DNA from 2 places in the Pseudomonas sp. RSB 5.4 genome. Region 2 is predicted to be linked to the other one. Evidence: riboswitches for the same ligand, from Rfam matches in the RefSeq annotation. Region 2 holds a riboswitch; the other holds the start of a gene.
The links. Region 2 has a riboswitch for cobalamin ahead of cobO (cob(I)yrinic acid a,c-diamide adenosyltransferase). Riboswitches for the same ligand answer to the same signal wherever they lie in the genome.

Region 1 (4,262 bases), 1.6 Mb from region 2:
CAACGAAAGAAATCCAGCGCATTGCCCATGCCGCCCTGACGCAGGAACTGCCAGAGGCGGTCGCGATCTTCGGCGGGCACGGTGCTCAGGTCGCTGAGTTCCGGGTCGGGACGGTCATCACCGGGCACCAGAATCACCTGCACGCCGCGCTCGGACAATTCCACCAGACGCTCGACGCCGTAACGCCAATAGGCGATGCCGCCGTGCAGCGAAATCAGAATGACCTTGGCGTGACGCAACACCTCATCGACATACAGATCGACCGAGGCGTGATTCTGCACCTGCATCGGATTGGCCAGGCGCAGGCTCGGGTAATCCTCGGGCAGTTGCTGCGCCGCTTCGGCGAGCAGCGCCAGGCTGGAATCGCCGCTGCACAGGATCACCAGCTCGGCGGGGGTTTGTCCAAGGTCGGCAATGTTGTCATCCGACACGAAACCGCCGGGCTGGGTCCTGAGCAGGTGCATGGCTTAAACGCTGAGCGCGGCGCGCAGTTGCGCTTCGAGTTGCGCAGCGTCGAGTTCCTGACCGATCAGCACCAGACGGGTGACGCGCGCCTCGTCAGCGCCCCACTGACGGTCGAAGTGCTTGTCGAAACGCGTGCCCACGCCCTGAATCAACAGGCGCATCGGCTTGTTCGGAATCGCCGCGAAGCCCTTCACGCGCAGGATGCCGTGCTTGACCACCAATTGCGTCAGCGCGTCGAGCAGCAGGCTTTCGTCGGCTTGCGGCAGTTCGATCGAGATCGAATCGAAGGCGTCGTGATCGTGGTCATCGTGATCGTCATCACCGTCGTGGTGGTGGTCGTGATGACTGTGGCGGCTGTCGATGTGTTCTTCAGAGCCGGCGCCGAGGCCGATCAGCACGTCCAGCGGCAGGCGACCGTTGCTGGCTTCGATGATTTTTACTGCGGGCGGCAGTTCTTCGGCGACTTCCAGGCGTACGCGAGCCAGATCTTCCGCGCTGGTCTGGTCGGCCTTGTTCAGGATCACCAGGTCGGCGCTGGCCAGTTGGTCGGCGAACAACTCATGAAGTGGCGATTCGTGATCGAGGTTCGGATCGAGTTTGCGCTGGGCATCGACCTGATCCGGGAACGCGGCAAACGTGCCAGCGGCCACGGCCGGGCTGTCGACCACGGTGATCACCGCGTCAACGGTGCAGGCGCTGCGGATTTCCGGCCACTGGAACGCTTGAACCAGCGGTTTTGGCAGGGCCAGGCCAGAGGTTTCGATCAGGATGTGGTCGAGATCGCCGCGACGGGCGACCAGTTCGCGCATCACCGGGAAGAATTCTTCCTGAACCGTGCAGCACAGGCAGCCGTTGGCCAGTTCATAGACGCGGCCGGTGGCTTCTTCTTCGGTGCAGCCGATGGTGCATTGCTTGAGGATTTCACCGTCGATGCCCAGTTCGCCGAACTCGTTGACGATCACGGCGATGCGACGGCCCTGAGCGTTGTCGAGCATGTGTCGCAGCAAGGTGGTTTTGCCCGAGCCGAGAAAACCGGTGACGATGGTGACGGGGAGTTTGGCCAGTGTTTTCATCGGATGCCCTTTGGCAAGGTGGCGGGCATACGGGACGAGATCCGCTGCGAACGCGCGCGCGGAAGAATTCGCCACCGGATCACCCCGCCCGGTTGTAGTGAGAAATCTGTGACGAGGCAGGTCTCCTGGCTGACGGTGTTCAGGCCTTGGGCCCGGCATTCGCTGCGCCTTCCCGCTGGCTCTGTGGATTGAGCTGGCAGTGGCGTGGCAACGAATTTCACCGTTCACAGTTGCGGGGGCAGCCGCGGCTTTGACCGCGTTCCCTTCTTAGCTTCGGCGTGGGCCGAAGAACCTCGAAAGCGCAAGGCTACGCATGGCTTGAGGATGGGTCAATGTTTGGATTGGGGGCATATCCGTTTCTGCGGGTGTCGCCGCTGGCGGTTTCGCTCTTACAGCGAGTCACCTTTTCCAAACGCCGAAAAGGTAACCCAAAAGGCTTTGCCCCGGCGTACGGCACTTCGCTGAGGCTCAGTGTTCCCTCGCTACGGTGCCCATCAGGGGGCATCGCCTCCGGTTTGCTTCGCTGCACCTCCTCTCGATGGATGCGGCTTCGCCGCATGGCGCTGCGCGCCTACCCCCCTGATGGACACCTTCGCTCGGCCTGCCGAAGGGGCTGAAGATCAAAAGCCACATCAAAAGCCACATCAAAAACCAAAGCCAAAGCAGATCAAAAGATCACAGCCTTCGGCAGTTCCTGCATGGCACTGGATGCATTCAGTTAGAAATTGGTCGGCTGACAGGCCGCCTTCGCGAGCAAGCCCGCTCCCACAGTTGGGCCAGGTGCATCAGCAAGAGATTGGTCGGCTGACAGGCCGCCATCGCCAGCGGGCTGGCTCCTACAGTCTAGATTGCGTGCAGCCCTGCGGCGAAGCCGCCCCACTCAACACAATGAGCGTTAGCTCGAGTACCGCTTTTGATTTTGATCTGAGGGCCCGTCGGCAGGCTGAGTGGAGGGATTTATCCGGGGGTGGGAGCGTAGCGACCGTTTGGCGCAGCCAAACACAGCGAGAGGAGGTGCAGCGAAGCAAACCGTAGGCGCTGCCCCCCGGATGAATCCCGGAGCGAAGGAACCCGAGCCTAGGCGAGGGCCGAACGTCAGGGCATAGACCTTTTGGTTACTTTTGGGGCGTTTGCCAAAAGTGACCCGCCGTAAGGGCGGAACCCTAAGAGGCCGTTACCGCAGCAACGGATATACCCACCCCACTCAATTGACTCAAATCCCCAACCCATGCTCTCCTACACAACTTGTTACGGGTGCCCTTCACAGGGTGAAACGGGAAACCGGTGAATCATGTGCTTTACTCAAAGCCATGTCAGTCCGGTGCTGCCCCCGCAACGGTAAGCGAGCGAAGCGTCAAATCCACTGTGCCGTACGGCATGGGAAGGTGATGCTTGCAGGTCGGCCTGACGCCAACCCCTCGTGAGCCCGGAGACCGGCCCGCAACACACAGTGCGCATTTTGCGTCGCTGAACATAACAAACCCGCGGTGGGCGGGCGCTGTTCGAACCTCTGCGTGCCCGACTCGCAGGGGTTTTCATGCGCTCTATCAACCCGCTGACACTCCAGAGGGAAGCGCCATGTCAATCATCAGCAGCACCGGCAGCAACACCGACAAAATCTCCAGCACCTCCACGTTGAGCCAACGCCTGACCGCCGCCATTTTCGCGTCGATCCTGGGTGCAAGCCTCGTGTACTTCGCCGGCTTCTCGCACATCGAAGCGGTGCACAACGCCGCTCACGATACCCGCCACAGCGCCGCGTTCCCGTGCCACTGAGACCTGCCGACATGATCAAGCGTATTGCGCAAACCGCAGGTTTCACCGGTCTGCTGGCCGCCCTGCTGCTGACTCTGCTGCAAAGTTTCTGGGTCTCGCCACTGATTCTGCAGGCCGAAACCTTCGAGAAGTCCGAACCGGTGGCCGTTCACGAACACGCCGCCGGCACAGCCGCACACACTCACGACGCCGAAGCCTGGGAGCCGGAAAACGGCTGGCAGCGCGTGGTCTCGACCACCGGCGGCAATCTGGTGGTGGCGGTCGGTTTCGCCCTGATGCTCGCGGGTCTATACACCCTGCGCGCACCGACCAAAACCTCGCAGGGCCTGCTCTGGGGCCTGGCCGGTTACGCGACCTTCGTCCTCGCGCCAACCCTCGGCCTGCCGCCTGAACTGCCGGGCACCGCGGCGGCCGATCTGGCTTCGCGGCAAACGTGGTGGATCGGCACCGCCGCCTCCACCGCAGTCGGCCTGGCCTTGATCGTGTTCAGCCGTCACTGGCTGATGAAACTGCTGGGCGTGGCGATCCTTGCCGTGCCGCACGTGATTGGCGCACCGCAACCGGAAGTGCACTCGATGCTCGCCCCGGAAGCGCTGGAAGCCCAGTTCAAAATCGCTTCGCAGTTGACCAACGTGGCTTTCTGGCTGGCCCTGGGCCTGATCAGCGCCTGGTTGTTCCGCCGCAAAAGCGCTGCTCAATACCACGCATGACCGATGACCGCGCAGCGCCGACCTTCGTGGTCGGTCTGGGCTGCCAGCGCGGCTGCCCGGCCAGTACGCTGCGCGCGTTACTCGATCAGGCATTACAGGCGCATCGCATCGAACTGGAAGCGGTCAAGGCATTGGCCAGCATCGATTTGAAGCGCGATGAGCCAGGTTTGCAGGAGCTGGCCGCGCAACTGGCCTTGCCGCTGTTGTATTTCAGCAGCGACGAACTGGCCAGTTACCA
Region 2 (4,262 bases):
CCGCCGTCCTTGACCGAGGTGATGTAGTCCGGCACCAGGTCGCTGCCGATTTCGTCACGCTCATTCACCGCTGTCCACAGCGCACCCGTGGTGGGTTCCCAGGCAAGACCGTTGGGGTTGCGGATGCCCGAGGCGAAAATCCGGTGGTTGCCGGTGGCACGATCGACTTCCCAGATCGCTGCGCGACCTTCTTCTTTATCCAGACCATTCTCGCCGACGTTGCTGTTCGAACCGACGGTGACGTAAAGCTTGCTGCCGTCCTTGCTGGCGATGACGTTCTTGGTCCAGTGGTGGTTCAGGGTGCCGCCCGGCAGGTCGGTGACCTTGATCGGCTGCGTCTTGATCTCGGTCGCGCCGGGTTCGTAGTGGAAGCGCAGCAGGCGATCGGTGTCAGCGACGTACAGGTCATTGCCGACCAGGGTCATGCCAAACGGCGAATTGAGGTTTTGTAGAAACACCGTGCGCGTTTCGGCCACGCCATCGTGGTCGGCGTCGCGCAGCAGGGTGATGCGGTTCGGGCTCGGCACGCCAGCACCGGCCTTGCCCATGACTTTCTTCATCACCCAGCCACGAATGCCGGTGCTGTCATCGGGTTTCGGTGGGGCGTTGGTTTCCGCCACCAGCACGTCGCCGTTGGGCAGGACATAGAGCCAGCGCGGATGGTCGAGGCCTTCGGCAAACGCTGCCACTTGCGTGCCGGCTGCAGCGGTCGGTTTGCCGCCGGCGGGCCAGCCGATCGCCGGGGCGATGTTCACCGTCGGGATCAGGGTTTTGTTCGGTTCAGGCAGTTTCGGTGACGGGCCGGTGCCGTCGGAAACTTGCAGGCTGGAGGATTCACCACAGGCGGCGAGCCCTCCGGCGAGGGCGATGACGAGAGCGAGTTGGGTTTTGCGCATTACTGATCTTCCCTATGAATGCATGCCTAATCATAGAGGAGCGCGCGCACCCGATGGTTCAACCGCTCAACCGCGGGCCTCTTTGAACAGCACGGCGATGCCCGGGTGATAGTTGCCCGCTTCGCTGCGCAATTTGCGGTAGGCATAGGGGAAATACCAGGCTACTGCGCAGCAGTGTTCCTTTTGCAGGTCGTCAACCATGTCCTGCAACTCTTCGGGGCTGGCGCTGTGCTGGGCCTTCTGCGGGGCGACGAACAGGCAGCCGAGCTTGAGGTCGCTGGCAAAACTGATGCGTTTGGCGTCGCTGGTGATCTCCAGCAGAGCCTGGGTCAGGTTGAGGTTGTTGACTCGCGGCCAGCGCTGGGTCGCCTGAAGGTAGGCGCGGTCTTCGGCCCCGGCGATGAACAGGTCGGCGCGGGCGTTGCGTTCGCCGTCCTCGTTCTGTTTGCGGGTGGCGGTATCGCAAAGGGTTACCAGCTCGGCCATCCATGCCGCCGCGGAGAGCAGTCCGAGATTGGCTTTCTCGTCATGCCAGTAAGGGGTGTCGTTGTCGCCGCGTACAGCGTTGTAGCGGTCGATACAGTCAAACCAGCGTTCAAGCATCGGGCGCAGGAATTCCAGGCGCGGGTTGCTGATGATCATGCCTTGCATCGTCATCATCCTTATTGTTGTGATGTGCTTTTTCAACCAAAAGCATGGCTCTTTGATATCACTTGTCTCAGTGTGGCACAAGATTGGCGTCAGATAATTGATCGGCGGCAGTTATTCGCCCGAGGGCCCCCTCTTTAATTGACGCTCCACCCCCAACCCTCTAACCTTCGCGGCTTGTTTCAGGTGCTCTGTGACCTGTGTCGACAGAGTGAAACAGGGAAGCCGGTGAGGGTTGTCTTCAGGCGAAGAACGATCACGATCCCGGCGCTGCCCCCGCAACGGTAAATGAGTGAAAACTGTGCATTGAGCCACTGTGTCGACGACGCGGGAAGGCGCGCAGTCAGGCGATTCGCCGCTCATGAGCCCGGAGACCGGCCTGATCCATCCAGCGGCATCACGGTGGGCGATGCCAGGCTTTTTGCCGTCTATTCTTGTGCCTGCCCGCCGTTATCCAGCCTCAACGGAGAGCTCCCCCATGACCGATTCCCCCGAGCGCGACGAACGCCATCTGGCGCGTATGCAGCGCAAAAAAGCCGTGATCGACGAACGCATCGCCAATTCGCCTGACGAATGCGGCCTGGTGCTGGTGTTGACCGGCAATGGCAAAGGTAAAAGCAGCTCGGCGTTCGGCATGCTCGCCCGCGCCATGGGCCACGGCATGCAGTGCGGCGTGGTGCAGTTCATCAAAGGTCGCAACAGCACGGGCGAAGAACTGTTCTTCCGCCGCTTCCCCGAGCAAGTGCGCTTTCACGTGATGGGCGAGGGCTTCACTTGGGAAACCCAGGACCGCCAACGTGACATCGCCGCCGCCGAAGCCGCGTGGGCCGTATCCCGCGAGTTGCTGCGCGATCCGTCGATTGGCCTGGTGGTGCTGGACGAGCTGAATATCGCGCTCAAGCACGGCTACCTCGATCTGGATCAGGTGCTCAGTGACTTGCAGGCGCGTCCGCCGATGCAACACGTGATCGTCACCGGTCGCGCGGCCAAGCCGGAAATGATCGAGATGGGCGATACCGTCACCGAAATGGGCATGCTCAAACACGCCTTCCAGGCCGGCATCAAAGCGCAGAAAGGCGTCGAACTTTGAATCAACCACGTCACTGCCCGGCGGTACTCATCGCCGCGCCGGCCTCCGGTCAGGGCAAGACCACCGTCACTGCCGCGCTCGCTCGCTTGCATCGCAACCAGGGGCGCAAGGTGCGCGTGTTCAAGTGCGGCCCGGACTTTCTCGACCCGATGATTCTCGAGCGCGCCAGCGGTGCGCCGGTGTATCAACTGGACATGTGGATGGTCGGCGAGCAAGAAAGCCGCCGCCTGTTGTGGGAAGCCGCCGCCGAAGCCGATCTGATCCTGATCGAAGGCGTGATGGGCCTGTTCGACGGCACGCCGTCCAGCGCCGATCTGGCGCGGCATTTCGGCGTGCCGGTACTCGGCGTGATCGACGGTACCGCCATGGCCCAGACCTTTGGCGCGTTGGCGCTGGGGCTGGCGCGTTATCAGCCGGATCTGCCGTTCGCTGGCGTGCTGGCCAACCGTGTCGGCACTTTGCGTCATGCGCAATTGCTCGAAGGCAGCCTCACCGAAGGTTTGCGCTGGTACGGCGCATTGTCCCGGGAAACCGGGATCGAGTTGCCGAGCCGCCATCTCGGTCTGGTGCAGGCCAGTGAACTGAATGATCTGGATCTGCGTCTCGACGCCGCCGCCGAAGCCTTGGCCAGCAGTTGCGAGGTAGCGCTGCCACCGGCCGTGGCATTCGCCGCGCCCGAAGTGATCCCTGCTGAACCGCTGCTCGACGGCGTGCGCATTGCTGTCGCTCGCGATGAGGCTTTTGCCTTCACCTATGGCGCCAGTCTCGATCTGCTGCGGGCGATGGGCGCCGAGTTGAGCTTCTTCTCGCCGATCCGCGATACCCAACTGCCCGAGGCCGACAGTCTGTATCTGCCCGGTGGTTACCCGGAATTGCACCATGTCGCGCTGGCGCAAAACACCTCGATGCTCGACGCGATCCGTGCGCACCACGCCGCCGGCAAGCCGTTGCTCGCCGAATGCGGCGGCATGCTCTATCTGCTCGACGCGTTGACCGACGTTGACGGCACCCGTGCCGAACTGGTCGGGCTGCTGCGCGGTGAGGCGGTGATGCAAAAACGTCTGGCGGCACTGGCACTGCAAGCGGTGGATTTGCCGGAAGGTTCGTTGCGCGGTCACACCTATCACCATTCCCTGACCAGTACCGAGCTGACGCCGATTGCCCGAGGCCTGAGTCCGAATGGCGGGCGCGGGGCGGAGGCGGTTTATCGGGAGGGGCGGATGACTGCGTCGTACGTGCATTTCTACTTTCCGTCGAATCCGACTGCGATTGCCGCATTATTTGCGCCAGACCTCAAGGTCGCCTTCGCGAGCAAGCTCGCTCCCACAGGGGATCGCGTTTCTTGAGCAAGCACCCCGTCCAATGTGGGAGCGAGCTTGCTCGCGAAGAGGCCATGACCGACAACGCATATTCCGAGGCCGAGCGCACAGCGATCTATAAAGCCATCGCCGAACGCCGCGACATGCGCCACTTCACTGGCGGCACGGTCGAGCCAGAGCTGTTGCGCCGCCTGCTCGAAGCCGCGCATCAGGCGCCCAGCGTCGGCCTGATGCAGCCGTGGCGCTTCATCCGCATCAGCGATCGCGCCTTGCGCGGGCAGATTCAGCATCTCGTCGAAGAAGAACGCA

Region 1: another riboswitch for cobalamin. It lies ahead of cobW (cobalamin biosynthesis protein CobW); the one in region 2 lies ahead of cobO (cob(I)yrinic acid a,c-diamide adenosyltransferase).

The regions. Positions count from the first base shown of each region.
Region 1 is NZ_CP146986.1:1,850,874-1,855,135, forward strand. It holds gene cobN (cobaltochelatase subunit CobN) at 1-464, opposite strand, end outside; gene cobW (cobalamin biosynthesis protein CobW) at 468-1,538, opposite strand; cobalamin riboswitch at 1,636-1,849, opposite strand; cobalamin riboswitch at 2,774-2,995, shown strand; gene V9L13_RS08220 (CbtB domain-containing protein) at 3,117-3,314, shown strand; gene V9L13_RS08225 (CbtA family protein) at 3,326-4,024, shown strand; gene V9L13_RS08230 (cobalamin biosynthesis protein) at 4,021-4,262, shown strand, end outside.
Region 2 is NZ_CP146986.1:217,826-222,087, forward strand. It holds gene V9L13_RS00965 (sorbosone dehydrogenase family protein) at 1-896, opposite strand, end outside; gene V9L13_RS00970 (hypothetical protein) at 963-1,547, opposite strand; cobalamin riboswitch at 1,712-1,942, shown strand; gene cobO (cob(I)yrinic acid a,c-diamide adenosyltransferase) at 2,023-2,634, shown strand; gene V9L13_RS00980 (cobyrinate a,c-diamide synthase) at 2,631-3,980, shown strand; gene bluB (5,6-dimethylbenzimidazole synthase) at 4,028-4,262, shown strand, end outside.